Regions from separate parts of the Bacillus nitratireducens genome, predicted to be linked through region 1. Evidence: predicted binding sites of a transcription regulator. Region 1 holds the regulator's gene; each other region holds the start of a gene.
The links. Region 1 encodes Rex, which represses fermentation and respiration genes when NADH is low (regulators of the CRP and FNR family bind a similar motif). Its sites were predicted from a motif close to TTGTGAAATATTTCACAA; they were not measured.
Positions count from the first base shown of each region.

Region 2: the regulator Rex is predicted to act here: its motif matches at 1,824-1,841, upstream of pflB (formate C-acetyltransferase).
Region 3: the regulator Rex is predicted to act here: its motif matches at 2,500-2,517, upstream of Q3V31_RS25000 (lactate permease LctP family transporter).
Region 4: the regulator Rex is predicted to act here: its motif matches at 2,043-2,060, upstream of nirB (NADPH-nitrite reductase large subunit).

Region 1 covers NZ_JAUMJO010000023.1:7,437-11,369, reverse strand. Annotated here, with positions in the region: gene Q3V31_RS30150 (ABC-F family ATP-binding cassette domain-containing protein) at 1-897, opposite strand, end outside; gene Q3V31_RS30145 (redox-sensing transcriptional repressor Rex) at 1,085-1,714, shown strand; gene Q3V31_RS30140 (YdiK family protein) at 1,744-1,935, opposite strand; gene Q3V31_RS30135 (CPBP family intramembrane glutamic endopeptidase) at 1,932-2,681, opposite strand; gene groES (co-chaperone GroES) at 3,084-3,368, shown strand; gene groL (chaperonin GroEL) at 3,406-3,933, shown strand, end outside.
Region 2 covers NZ_JAUMJO010000007.1:197,191-201,123, reverse strand. Annotated here, with positions in the region: gene pflB (formate C-acetyltransferase) at 1-1,713, opposite strand, end outside; gene Q3V31_RS24290 (glycosyltransferase family 2 protein) at 2,053-3,600, opposite strand; gene Q3V31_RS24285 (NAD-dependent epimerase/dehydratase family protein) at 3,593-3,933, opposite strand, start outside.
Region 3 covers NZ_JAUMJO010000008.1:124,808-128,740, reverse strand. Annotated here, with positions in the region: gene aspA (aspartate ammonia-lyase) at 1-646, shown strand, start outside; gene Q3V31_RS25000 (lactate permease LctP family transporter) at 834-2,453, opposite strand; gene Q3V31_RS24995 (TlpA disulfide reductase family protein) at 2,657-3,046, opposite strand; gene Q3V31_RS24990 (ArsR/SmtB family transcription factor) at 3,586-3,873, shown strand.
Region 4 covers NZ_JAUMJO010000001.1:135,855-139,787, forward strand. Annotated here, with positions in the region: gene Q3V31_RS00725 (excalibur calcium-binding domain-containing protein) at 1-923, shown strand, start outside; gene ric (iron-sulfur cluster repair di-iron protein) at 1,126-1,833, shown strand; gene nirB (NADPH-nitrite reductase large subunit) at 2,077-3,933, shown strand, end outside.

The DNA of each region.
Region 1 (3,933 bases):
TTGTTTACGGCGACTTTGAGCACGCTTTGTTGTAGATGCACGAGCTATATTTTTTTGCACAAAGTCTTCAAGTTTAGCGATTTCATCTTGTTGCTTTTCATAACGTTTCATCTCTTGCTCGTATAGTGCTGATTTTAAGTCTAAATATTTACTGTAGTTACCAACAAATCGTCTGCTTTCTTTATTCGAAATTTCATATACTTGTGTAACAAGCTTATCTAAGAAATAACGGTCATGAGAAACGATTAAAATCGCGCCAGGATAACCTTGTAAATATTGTTCAAGCCAAGTTAATGTTTCAATGTCCAAATGGTTTGTAGGCTCGTCTAAAATAAGTAAGTCTGGTTTAGTTAATAATAATTTACCAAGAGCTAATCGTGTTTTTTGCCCACCACTTAATGTAGAAATTGTTGTCTGGTGCATCTCAACTGGAAAGCCAAGACCGCTTAAAATCGAGCGGATATCCGCTTCGTACTGATAGCCACCTTGATCTTTATAATCTAATTGTAATTGGTCATAATCAGCTAATAATTTCTCGTATATAGCCGCATTTGAAAAGTTTTCTTCTTTGCCCATCTCTTGCTCTAGCCTTCGAAGTTTTGTCTCCATTTGCTGTAAGTGTGTAAAGACGGTTAACATTTCATCCCAAATTGTTAAAGACGTTTCTAATCCGGTATTTTGAGCTAAATACCCCATTGAGACATCTTTCGGTTTTATAATTTCACCACCATCATGAGATAACTCACCAGCTATTATTTTTAATAATGTAGATTTTCCGGCTCCATTTCGTCCGACTAATGCAATACGATCTTTCGTTTGTACTTCCAATTTTATGTTTGCAAGAATCGTTTCTGCACCGTATAATTTCGAAAGCGCGTTTACTTGTAATAAAATCAATGTTTTCACCTCAAATAATTTCTTAACTTTGCCATGTTTATATTTCTCAATCATACTAAAAATAGTGTATAGTTTAAAATAAAGAGAGAATACTTCTTCTCTTTATTATACAAGGAAATTCATGAGTACTAAACTTCTGTATTTGATTCAAGTATATGAATAAAGATAGGAAGAGAGGAGAGGTTATATGGATCAGCAAAAAATTCCACAGGCCACTGCCAAACGATTGCCTCTATACTATCGATTTATCCAAAACTTATCTCTTTCTGGTAAGCAACGTGTTTCATCAGCCGAATTGAGTGAAGCGGTAAAGGTTGATTCCGCAACTATTCGAAGAGATTTTTCATATTTTGGAGCGTTAGGGAAAAAAGGTTATGGATATAACGTAAATTATTTATTATCATTTTTCCGTGAAACACTCGACCAAGATGATATAACACGTGTAGCACTTATTGGAGTAGGTAATTTAGGGACCGCTTTCTTACATTATAATTTCACGAAAAACAATAATACAAAAATTGAAATGGCGTTTGACGTTAGTGAAGAGAAAGTTGGAACAGAAATCGGAGGCATTCCTGTATATCATTTGGATGAACTAGAAGAACGTTTATCAACTGATATACAAGTGGCAATATTAACAGTACCCGCTACAGTAGCACAATCTGTGGCAGATAGATTGGCAGAAACGAACGTGCATGGTATTTTAAATTTCACACCAGCACGCTTAAATGTGTCAGAGAATATAAGGATTCATCATATTGATTTAGCTGTAGAGTTACAAACACTGGTTTACTTTTTGAAGAATTATCCACAATAAAACGCAGAGGAAGCGACCTCTGCGTTTTATTATTGTTTTTTCTTTGTGAATTTAACTAAGATAAGGCGAAGTGCCAAATTAAAATCAATTGTTGCCATAACTGCAAATAGTATTGTCCACATATTCCAGATTGTATCTGTTACGTTCGTAATGGCGAAACGTGTAAAAATACATCCAAGAAGAAAGTACAATGCAGCCATGAACAATGGTGAGTTTCTCATACAAAAAATCCTCCGATAAAGCCTTGCATTTTTTCAGCTTCTTTAATCATTTCTTGAATTTGTTCATTGCTTACTAAAACTTGAGCAACTGCAACTAATGTATTCATTGCAACATGGGCTGCAATAGGGACGATAATCCGCTTCGTTTTTACATATAAAAAGGCGAATACGAGCCCCATAGAAGTGTATACCAATAAGTGAGTAAAATCAAAATGAATCGCCGCGAATACAAGTGAACTAATGATAGCAGCAATAAAGAAGTTAAACTTCTTATAAAGTGTACCGAATAAAATTTTTCTAAATACGATTTCTTCCAAAATAGGTCCTATTATAGATATGACGATAAGGAACCAAGGTGTCGTTCTTGCGATGTCCATAAGTCTTTCTGTATTTTCAGAGCCAGGTGTAATCCCTAATAATCGCATTTCGATCATACCGGCAATACTTTGTGAAAATAGTGCTAAGAAAAATCCGATAAAAATCCATCCAACTGTAGCTGGAACAGTAGAGCGTATTTTATCTAAATGCCTGTCACGAATGTCTGTTCTGAGTAACCAAAGTACAACGCATAATGCAATGAAAAAGCTAATGATAGCCCAATGACCAGTTATGAGCTGAATTTTTTCCTCTCTAGTAAATCCCCTATTATCGTATAGTCCAGTTTTCAGGAGAAGCGGTAACCCGGCAATGCCTGATAACTGCATTAAAATGTATGTAACGATAATCCACCAATATTGTTTTTTCAAATGGTTTAACCATCCTTTCTAACGCTAGTGTATGAGATAAGGTAGGATAACATGTAAATATGCTACCTACGATATAAACTTTCATTTGAATTATATTTTTTTTGTAAATAAGTATTTGAAAATAAAATAGGAGACAGGAAAAAGTTGTGCATTTAGCGAAAACAACTTAGGGTGTCTTTCATATTGTAACATACAAGAAGTGGGAACAACGATTCATATGGTAAAGGCAGTAGAAGAAGTAATGCTATATAGGAAAGTGTATAAAGTAATTTGCGAAAAAATTATGATTTTTTTACTTGCAAAAGAAATTGAGATTATTTATTATTAGAAGTGTGTTAGCACTCGTGTGACTTGAGTGCTAATAAATAAAATTTACATAACAAAATGAGGAGGTTATTGTTCATGCTAAAGCCATTAGGTGATCGCGTTGTAATTGAACTTGTTCAAGCAGAAGAAAAAACAGCAAGTGGTATTGTATTACCAGACACTGCAAAAGAAAAACCACAAGAGGGTAAAGTTATTGCAGTAGGTACAGGCCGAGTGCTTGAAAATGGTGAGCGTGTTGCTTTAGAGGTAGCAGCAGGTGATCTTATCATCTTCTCAAAATATGCAGGTACTGAAGTGAAATACGAAGGTACAGACTACTTGATTTTACGTGAAAGTGACATTTTAGCAATTATCGGTTAATTATATACATTTTAAAAATCCAAGGGGGTCAATTATTATGGCAAAAGATATTAAATTTAGTGAAGAAGCACGTCGTTCGATGCTTCGCGGTGTCGACACTCTTGCAAACGCAGTAAAAGTAACGCTTGGACCAAAAGGTCGTAACGTTGTACTTGAGAAAAAATTCGGTTCACCACTTATTACAAATGACGGTGTAACAATCGCAAAAGAAATCGAATTAGAAGATGCATTCGAAAACATGGGTGCGAAATTAGTAGCAGAAGTTGCTAGCAAAACAAACGATGTAGCTGGTGACGGAACGACAACTGCAACTGTATTGGCGCAAGCTATGATTCGTGAAGGTTTAAAAAACGTAACAGCTGGTGCTAACCCAATGGGTCTTCGTAAAGGTATCGAAAAAGCTGTTACTGCTGCAATTGAAGAATTAAAAGCGATTTCTAAACCAATCGAAGGTAAATCTTCTATCGCACAAGTAGCTGCTATTTCTGCAGCTGACGAAGAAGTAGGTCAATTAATCGCTGAAGCAATGGAGCGCGTTGGTAACGACGGTGTTATTACTTTAGAA
Region 2 (3,933 bases), on a different contig from region 1:
GATCTCATCTACACGGTCATCATTGTTACCGTATTTAGGGAAATCTCCTTCAATTTCAAAGTCAACTGCAATACCATTTTCATCACGAATTGGTTTTACTTTTGCGTATTTAATTGCACTTAATGAGTCCGCTACTACAGACAATCCTGCGATACCTGTTGCCATTGTACGAAGAACATTTGTATCATGAAGCGCCATTTCAATACGTTCGTAGCTATATTTATCGTGCATGTAGTGGATAACATTTAATGTGTTTAAATATAGACCCGCTAACCATTCCATTGTCATATCAAACTTATGCATAACCTCTTCATAATCTAATACTTCAGAAGCAATTGGTGCATACTCAGGACCAACTTGCGCTTTCGATTTTTCATCTTTACCGCCGTTAATCGCATATAGTAATGCTTTCGCTAAGTTTGCACGCGCTCCGAAGAACTGCATTTGTTTACCAATTCTCATTGCTGATACACAACAAGCAATACCGTAGTCATCGCCGTAATCAGGACGCATAATGTCATCATTTTCATATTGAATTGCTGATGTTTTAATAGACATTTTCGCACAGTAGTTTTTAAAGTTCTCTGGTAATTGTTTAGACCAAAGAACTGTTAAGTTTGGTTCTGGAGCTGGTCCTAAATTATCTAATGTATGCAAGAAACGGAATGAGTTTTTTGTTACTAACGGACGACCGTCTAACGCCATACCACCGATAGATTCAGTTACCCAAGTTGGATCACCAGAGAATAGCTCATTATAATCAGGTGTTCTTGCGAATTTCACAAGACGTAATTTCATAATGAAGTGATCCACAATTTCTTGTGCTGCTTCTTCTGTTAAAGTACCATTTGCTAAATCTCTTTCAATGTAAACATCTAGGAATGTAGATGTACGTCCAAGACTCATTGCTGCCCCGTTTTGCTCTTTAATTGCTGCAAGATAAGCAAAGTATAACCATTGGAAAGCCTCTTGTGCATTTGTAGCTGGCTTAGAAATATCGAATCCATGAGAAGCAGCCATCTGTTTTAACTCTTGAAGTGCACGCATTTGCTCAGATAATTCTTCGCGTAAGCGCATTGTCTCTTCGCTCATTACACCACCAGTTAAATTAAAATCAGCTTTTTTCGCTTCAATTAAACGATCTATACCATATAATGCTACGCGGCGATAATCACCGATAATACGTCCACGTCCATATGCATCTGGAAGACCAGTAATAACACCTGACTTACGAGCCGCTTTCATTTCTGGTGTGTATGCATCAAATACACCTTGATTATGAGTTTTACGCCAGTCTCTGAAAATACTGCTAAGTTCTTTATCCATTTCATATCCATACGCTTCACAAGCTTGTTCCGCCATACGAATACCACCATACGGTTGTAAAGAACGTTTAAATGGTTTATCAGTTTGGAAACCGACCACTTTTTCAATATCTTTATTTAAATATCCTGGTTCATGTGATGTAATAGAAGAAACAATTTTTGTATCCATATCAAGAACGCCACCGTTTTCACGTTCCTTTGTTGTTAAATCCATTACTTGATCCCAAAGTTTTTTCGTTTCTTCAGTTGCTTCCGCTAAGAAAGAGTCCTCTCCCTCGTAAACGTTTACATTATTTAAAATGAAATCGCGAACATCAATCTCTGCTTTCCATTTTTCACCTTTAAAGTTTTCCCACGCGTTTTTTACATTTTCTAATACTTGAGTCATCCTAATCTCCTCCATTTTTGATTAGTACAGGACTAAGATTTTTTATATAACAGCTTACACACTTAGAATACTACTTTTTTTCGAAAGTGGACGAAATAGTTGTGACATGTTTGTGAAATGTTGAGCAAACTACTACATACATAGTGTTAACCTCATATAAAACTCTTTAGAATTAACCCTTTCTTTAATTGTATTTTTTTGGTATTCTTATATACGAGTCCTATTTTGTAATATAAGAACGATACCCATTGTAGAGCTGTAATACTCTTATCTCCTAATCTGTTATAGTTTTTATAACAGAGCAAAAAAGTGTACATACGTTGTACACTTTTTTTGTTACTACTCTAAAACATCTCTTTTTCTATTCCCATCATCGAATCCACCACGACTACCTTCCAATACAATTAATTGCTCGAATCCTTCTATATGATCACCTATAATTCGAAGGACAGCTGGAGGATGACCTATTTTTGCAAAATGTTCACTGGGACGAATACGGTTCATCTTATCGACCTCAACACGACTTACACATGCGATTTCGAATCCTGAAAGAATAGCTTTCACTTGCGCTACGCAAGGTGACAGTAACGATCTATACCCAATTGATTTCAAACACATCCGGCTAAACGCATTAGGTACAGCAATAAGAGAGCCTACTCCCAAATCTTTTCGATCACAAGCTAAATTTAATGCATATTTAAATGCAGTTACAAGATGCAGTGGTACTCTCAAATCTAAATAATGATTTAAATCATTTAATGCGACATCTGTTCCATCTGCAATTGCTTTTGCAAAGGGATATAGCTCACTAGCTGGAATAACAAAATCGCCGTCTATAAATAACACAATTTCTCCTTTTGCAAAATAAGTTCCAAGCGAACGCCCTACATCGTTTCCAAGTGCTTCTTTATATACAATTGTTGTTGCTCCCTTGTCTTTTGCAATTGTTGCCGTTTTATCGGACGAACCATTTACAACAACGATGATTTCAAAAGGTTCAATTTTGCGAAGCTCTTCTATAACGTTCCCAATTGTTTTCTCTTCATCTTGTACAGGAATAATTACCGATAATTTCTCTCCTTTATACAAGTTAGATGTAACGCCCCATCCTTGATAAAATTCTTCAAATTTTAAAGTATGATAAACACTCTCTCTTTTCCTATTTCCATCATAGTATCCTCCGCGCTCATCGCTGCCTACTATCCGCTCTGCTACAGCTTCTATATGATCACCTATCATTCGTTTTTCAGATTGAGAAAGATCCGTGCCATACGCAGCATGCTCAAGTGGACGAAATTTATTCGGCGTAATAACGTCAATTGCACAATGACGACTAATTTTCCATTTACTTTGTGCTAAGCGTAAATGAGCCACAATAGGATTAACAAAACATTCATATCCAATACTTTGAACGACTTCTTTCGTCAACGCATGAGGTACAGATAATAAAGAATCAATTTTTAATTCTTCGCGCTCTAACATTGCATTTAATATTTGGCGCCATACTGTAATAGAATGTGGTTTTTGATTCTTTAAAAATAATGCGTCCAAATTATTTAAAGCGATATCCGCCTGATCATGCAAAATCGGATTAAGGAATAGTTGTAGTTTTGAAGTTTGAATAGCAAAATCACCATCTACAAACAGTAATACATCACCTATCGCATGTTTCGCACCAACTGCACGTCCAACGTCGTTACCAAGTGACTCTTTATACTGGATTACTGTACATCCTAGGCTCTCAGCAATCGCTTCTGTGCCATCATTACAACCATTTGCTACTACAATAATCTCTACTGGATTTAGCGGTTTTACCGATTGAATCACGTCTGAAATCGTATCTACTTCATTACATACGGGAATAATAACCGATAATGACTTAGCCATTGCTTTCTTCACGAAACCATTTAATAGTTTCTTTCAATCCTTGTTCCCACGTTACTGTCGCTTGAAATTGAACAAGTTCTCTTAATTTTGTTACGTCTGGTCTTCTATTTGGAATTTCCTCAAAACCATGTGGGTATACTTCTTCAAAAGGAACCTGTACAATTTTCGAAGAAGAATCCGTTAGTTTTTTGATTACTTCTGCTACTTCTTTAATATTTTTTTCATTCTCAGAACCTATATTAATAATTTCACCATTTACATTCTCACCCATTGCACGAATTGTTGCCTCAACCGCATCACTTACATACGTAAAGCAACGTGTCTGCTTTCCAT
Region 3 (3,933 bases), on a different contig from region 1:
GCATTTAGTTGATGCAACGCAAAATACAGATGCATACACAGAAGTATCTGCAGCATTAAAAGTATGTATGATGAATATGTCTAAAATTGCAAATGACCTTCGTATTATGGCATCTGGTCCACGTGTCGGATTAGCTGAAATTCAATTGCCTGCACGTCAACCAGGTTCATCCATTATGCCAGGTAAAGTAAATCCAGTTATGGCAGAAGTAATTAACCAAGTCGCTTTCCAAGTAATCGGAAATGACCATACAATTTGCTTAGCATCAGAAGCAGGGCAATTAGAGTTAAACGTAATGGAGCCTGTACTTGTATTTAATTTAATTCAATCTATCAGTATTATGAATAACGGATTCCGTGTATTCCGTGAATACTGTATTAAAGGAATTACAGCAAATGAAGAATTGCTGAAGCAATATGTTGAGAAAAGTGTTGGAATTATTACAGCGGTGAACCCTCATATTGGTTATGAAGCAGCATCTCGCATCGCACGTGAAGCAATTGAAACAGGAAAATCTGTTAGGGAGCTATGCTTAGAACATGGTGTACTTACAGCAGAAGAGCTTGATATTATTTTAGATCCATATGAAATGACGCATCCTGAAATTGCTGGTGCTTCTTTATTAAAGAATAAAGTGAAACTTTAATCAGTGGGGGGGGGGGGATCCCCCACTGATTATTAGCCCGCACCAATCGGGCTTTTACGGGCAGTTGATCTCCCATCTAACTCCCTCGCATTCGCCGAATTTTGGGGTGGGAGTTTTACTGCCCACAAATAGCGGGATAAAAAAATGTAATAAAAAAAGCACCGATCCATTTGGATCGGTGCTTTTTTTAGAAGATATTAAATACCGAGTTAAGTTGAAGTAAGCTAATAATAGCTAAGAAGATTAAACTATATTTCATCACTATTTTAAATAGAGCAGATTCTTTACCAACTAGTCCAACTGCTGCACAAGCAACTGCTATAGATTGTGGTGAAACCATTTTTGCGATTGTACCACCAACTACGTTTAATGAAACGAGAGTAGATGGAACGATGTTTAACTGATCGGCAGTTACTGCTTGAAGTGGTGCGAATAATGAGCCACTTGATACGACTGAACCTGTAATGAATACGCCAATCCATCCTAAAATTGGAGAAAGAACTGGGAATGCATTTCCTGTAGAAGAGAATGCAAGTCCAAGTGTAGATGACATACCAGAGTAGTTCTCTACGTAAGCTAAAGCGATAACGCTACAAATTGTATATACTGGAACTTTTAGTTCTTTTATTGTTTCGATCATTAATTCTTTAATCATTTTGCCGTTTACACGGTAGACGATAAGTGAAACGATAATTGCTAATACAATCGCAGTAGTTGTAGAAGAGAATACATCTAGTTTGAAAATCGCTGCGAAAGGTGTATCAGCCTTTGTAATTGGTGCAGTTTTCATAACCGCATTATGAAGACCAGGGAATTGAATGTTAAATACTAAGTTTGCCAATGGACCATCCGGAGCAAATAAAGCTTTAATTGGTTTTAAATTAAAGATTGTTACAAATGCAGTTAAGAATACGAATGGAGACCAAGCATATAAAATTTGATTGAATGTATGAGATTCTTTTTCTTCTTGTTTTTCTTCTTTAGCAGAAGATTTTGGTTGCCAAACACGTAAGAATAATGCAAGAGCGACCATACTTACGACTGCTGCGAAAATATTAGTAAGTTCAGCGCCTAAGAAGTAAGTCACAAGGAACTGAGTAATTGCGAAAGAAACACCACTTACAAGAATACCTTGCCAAGTTTCTTTAATTCCTTTAATTCCATCGACCATTGAAACAAGTAAGAACGGTAAAACAATGCTAATGAATGGCAAAATGTAAACAGCTTGACGACCGACAGTTAATGCATCTAGCCCAGTTAATTGTGCAGGTACTGTAACTGGAATACCCATAGCACCCATAGCACCACCAGCGATGTTAGCTACTAAGCAAATACCTGCTGCTTTTAATGGATTAAAGCCCATACCTACAAGTAATGCAGCTGTAATAGCAACTGGAACACCGAAACCAGCTGCGCCTTCTAAGAAAGCACCGAAAGAATAAGCGATTAATAATACTTGTAAACGCTGATCATTTGTAATACTTGAAATGCTATCACGAATGACATTGAATTGTTCTGTTTTAACAGTTAATTTGTAAAGGAAGATAGCTGCGATAACGATAGTACAAATTGGATAAAATCCAGATAAAACACCGAATCCGGCAGATGCTACTGCTGCAGTTGCAGGCATTTTATAAACAAATATTGCAAGGATAATAGCAACAATCACACTGTAAAGACCAGCCATGTAACCTTTCATTTTGAATCCCACTAAACAAATAATGAAGCAAAAAATTGGGAGTGCTGCGATTAGTGCAGATAACCAAATGTTGTTTAATGGGTCATAAATTTGTGTCCAAGTACTCATAATAATGACAACTCCTATCTATTTTATGTGAAGAAATTCACATTATTTGTGAAACTATTCACAATCAACTTACATGCTTAGTATATTCTCCTTCAACACTATTGTCAACGTGAAAAAGTATAATTATTCCATAATAGTATTAAAAGTAACATTTTGTTCATAAAGTAGACAAAAAGCGTAATCAAATTAATTTGATTACGCTTTTATAAATTATTGACATATTCTTTCATTTTTTCATATGTCATTGGTCCTACATGCTTATATTGAATGACACCGTTTGAATCGATGACAAAAGATGTTGGAATACTGATAATTTGATATGCGGCACTTGCCTGTCCTTTCTGATCTAATAGGACGGGGAAGGTATATTTGTTTTCTTCAAGAAATTGTTTTACATTGTTCGGGTCTTTTTCAGTAGCTGTCGCATTTACAGCAACAATTTCAATCCCCATATCTTTAGTATCGTGATAAAACTTTTCCATATCAGGCATTTCTATTTTGCATGGACCACACCAGCTTGCCCAAAAATTCAATATTACTTTTTTTCCTTTATAGTCTGTAAGACGAACTTCTTGACCAGTGGTTGTTTCCAGAAGGAAATCGAGGGCAACATTGCCAACTTCAGTTCCAATGGGGATGTTTGACTTTGAAGCTATATCTTTTTTTTTGTCTAATAGGAAGTGATTGATAATAGTCCAACCGACCGCAATACTAAGTAACGCAATAATAAACCATTTTTTAATACTACATCCTCCTCCTTACTTAAATTTCCTTTTTTATCGTAACAAATTGGTTAAATATGGTCAAATTACTTTACGATAGGTTATCAATTATGGACGATATTTTACAATATCATTACTGTACATTTCAGTAAGGTGAAAATATAACAAAAAGCCTGATAAAACAACGTTTGTAAGCAAAGTATCACTAGCCCTTTATTTTGCTTTTTCGTTGTATCATATAGTATAATATTCAGAATCAGGAGGGATTTTTTCCTGAACTGTGTGCTGATAAAAGGAGGAAAAATTTTTCAGCATTATAGGTTGATAAAGTTATGTCGTGACAGGAAATATAAGAACAGATATATAAATAAATAATAAAGAAAATAAAAAACGAAAATGAGGGGAACTTTATGAACCAAAATCAATTTGACTGTCGTATTTCAGAAGAAGACGTACAGATGTTAAGAGCATTAGCTCATCCACTTCGTCTACGTTTAGTAATGGAACTAATGCAGCGTGGAACATGTAATGTAACACAATTACAAGAGGTATTAGAAATTCCACAATCAACTGTTTCACAGCATTTAACGAAATTAAAACAAAATAAAGTAGTACGCTTTGAGAGACGCGGGTTAGAAGTATACTATCAAGTTCATAACGATAAAGTAAGTGAAGTAGTAAAAACATTATTTTCTTAATTTTTGAATATTATGGAAAAAAGACGGATGAAATATACGTCTTTTTTTATTTGGAAAAGA
Region 4 (3,933 bases), on a different contig from region 1:
CATTCTTTAAGAAAACTGGAAAAACAAAACAATATGGTCGTCCTACTGTTATTCTTTTTATGATTTCAATTCTCTTAATAGAAATGGGCACTACAAAATCTGAACACCCAGTCATCGATTTTTTTGCTACTTTAAGTTTAATTTTATTTATTTTTTTCCTTGTTCTAGCAATCTTATCCGTAATTAAAAAGACAGGTGTAGCAAAAAAACAATTTATTATCACAGCTATTTTATTTGTCATTTTTGTTGCGCTATCAGGTATTTCAAGTCCTTCTTCTGAAAAAACGACAGCAACGAATAAACAAGTTGCTTCTAATAGTGAAGAGAAAAAAGATGACGAAAAGAAAAAGGAATTAGAAAAGAAAGAATCGGACGAAAAGACTCGTAAGCAAGAAGATGAGAAACGCCAAGCTGAGGAACTAGCTCGTAAGCAAGAAGATGAGAAACGTCAAGCTGAGGAACTAGCTCGTAAGCAAGAGGATGAGAAACGCCAAGCTGAAGAACAAGCCCGTAAACAACAAGAAGAGCAACAGCGTCAAGCTGAAGAACAGGCCCGTAAACAACTAGAAGAACAACAACGCCAAGCTGCTGAGCAAGCTCGTAAACAACAAGAAGAACAACAACGCCAAGCCGCTGAGCAAGCTCGTAAACAGCAAGAAGAGCAACAACGTCAAGCCGCTGAGCAAGCCCGCAAACAACAAGAAGAGCAACAACGTCAAGCCGCTGAACAAGCTCGCGTACAACAGGAACAACAAAAAGCACAGCAAACTCAAACAAAACCTGCTTCAGGAAATACAAGTAACGCATATTACAAAAATTGTGATGCAGTTAGAGCTGCTGGGAAAGCTCCTTTATATAGAGACAAACCAGGTTATAGCTCTAAACTTGATCGTGATGGCGATGGAGTTGCATGTGAAAAATAGTAGTAAAAAAGAAGCTTCTAGTAAGCTTCTTTTTTTATTATCAGAAACTATTGCGACGAATGCCCCTCCTCTTCCTTTTATAAAACTCATTTTATTATTCTCAAATCAGACACATAAAAAGTGATTTCAATCACCACATTATTTTTCATTTATCGCTATTCTTAATTTAGATATTACATTTAAACTTTATGGAGGCATTCATATGGAACATACATTTACTGAAACTTCAATTGTTGGTGAGATTGTTACACAATTCCCAAAAGCTAGTGATCTTTTTAAATCATATAGAATAGATTTTTGCTGTGGTGGTAATAGACCACTGATTGATGCAATTAATGAAAGAAATTTATCGGCTTCTGAGGTAATTACAGAGTTAAATACGCTTTATCATAATACGAAACTATTAAATGAATCTGAAATTGATTGGAAAAATGCTTCTTATCGCGAATTGATTGATTATGTAATTAATAAGCATCATCGCTATTTAAATGAAGAGTTGCCACAGCTAAGTCCATATGTGACGAAAGTGTTACGTGTTCATGGAGCAAATCAACCTCATTTAGCTCAAATTCATAAGCTATTTCATGAACTTAAAATGGAATTAGAACAGCATTTAATTAAAGAAGAAACGGAAGATTTCCCATTAATTTTAGAATTTGAACAAAATCCAACTGATGAAAACTATGAAAAGTTACGCAAAGTAGTAGATGAGTTGGAAAATGAACATAGCCACGCCGGAAATATTATAAAAGAACTTCGTAAGGTGACAAATGACTTTACTCCACCAGAAGGAGCTTGCGGCACTTATCGCCTTGTTTACCAGCGCCTTGAAGCCATTGAATCTGATTTATTTGAGCATATTCATTTAGAAAATAATATTTTATTTCCACGTGCAATTACAAAAGCATAAATAAAGTGCAGGACATGAGTATAAATGCTCATGTCCTGCTTTTTTATTGTATGGAATATATTTATACTTCCCCTCCCCCTCTACCCATATTCCCTTTCGCTTCTCCCTTCACATAAATCCGAATTTTAACAATTTGTGAATCATTATAAAAGTGTGATAAATATCACATCTTCCCCTTTTTTGATTTTCTATAATGAAAATATAATAATTTGTTCAGCATTTCACATAGAAAGGGAAATGAATATGAAAAAACGTTTAGTTATGATCGGAAATGGTATGGCTGGAATACGCTGTATGGAAGAAATATTAAAACATGATAGTGATTCATATGAGATTACTATTTTTGGAGATGAACCACATCCAAACTACAATCGCATTATGCTCTCTCATGTTCTACAAGGCAAAACAAATATGCAAGATATCATTATGAACGAATATAGTTGGTACGAAGAAAACGAAATAACTTTAAATACAAACGAGGGAGTTCAAAGTATTAACCGCGAGGAAAAAGTCATTGTCACAGAAAAAAATCGTACTCTTACATACGACAAACTCATTATCGCAACAGGTTCTAGTGCTTTTATTTTACCAGTTGAAGGTTCCACCCTTCCTGGTGTAACAGGATTTCGAACAATTGAAGATACACAATTTATGATGGATACCGCTAAAGAAAAGAAAAAGGCCGTTGTCATTGGTGGTGGATTACTCGGTTTAGAAGCCGCAAGAGGTCTTATTGACTTAGGAATGGACGTACATGTTGTTCATTTAATGCCTAGCTTAATGGAGCAACAACTAGATACGAAAGCAGCTTCCCTATTGCGTGAAGATTTAGAAGCGCAAGGCATGAAGTTTCTAATGGAAAAGAAAACTGTAAAGATTCTTGGTACAGACCATGTTGAGGGCATTCAATTTGAAGATGGTGAAGTTGTAGACTGTGATTTAATCGTGATGGCTGTTGGAATACGCCCGAATACGCAAATAGCAAAAGATGCTGGTTTACTTGTAAATCGCGGCATTGTAGTTAACGACTATATGCAAACAAATGATGAATCCATTTATGCAGTTGGGGAATGTGCGGAACATGGCGGTATCGCATACGGTCTAGTTGCCCCTCTTTATGAACAAGGCGCAATATTAGCAAAACATATAACGAATTTACAAACGGATGGATATGCGGGCAGCATCGTCGGTACGCAATTAAAAGTTGCAGGTTGTGATTTATTCTCTGCTGGCCAAATTTATGAAGATGATCAAACGAAAGCAATTTCAATCTTTGATGAATGTAATCGTTCCTATAAAAAAGTATTGATTCGTGACAATAAAGTCGTTGGTATCGTTTTATATGGTGACACAGCTGACGGTACACGCCTCTTTAGCATGTTAAAGAAAGAAGAAGATATACAAGAATATACAGCTGCTTCCCTTCTTCACAAAGCTGGTGAAGAAAGCGAACTTGACATTGCTACAATGAGTGCGGATGACACAATTTGTGGATGTAATGGCGTTACGAAAGGTGCAATTGTTCATGCCATTTTAGAACAAGAGTTAACTACTTTTGAAGAAGTTAAAGGATGCACGAAAGCCGCAGGATCTTGTGGTAAATGTCGTCCGCTAGTAGAACAAGTTTTATCTCATACACTTGGAGATGCTTTTGATGCCTCTGCACAATCTGCTGGTATGTGCGGATGTACAGCTTTATCACGTGATGAAGTTGTAGCGGCCATTCACGAGAAAGGTTTAAAATCTCCAAAAGAAGTACGAAATGTTCTTGGTTTTGCCCATGAAGATGGCTGTTCAAAATGTCGTCCTGCTTTAAACTACTATTTACGTATGGCGATTCCAGAAGAATATGCAGACGATAAATCGTCACGTTACGTTAATGAAAGAATGAATGGTAACATCCAGCATGATGGTACATTTTCTGTTATTCCACGTATGTACGGAGGCGTTACAACGGCAGATGATTTAATGAAAATTGCTGAAGTCGCAAAAAAATATGACGTTCCTCTCGTGAAGATTACAGGTGCGAGCCGAATCGGCTTATATGGTGTTAAGAAACAAGATTTACCTAACGTATGGGCTGACTTACATATGACTTCT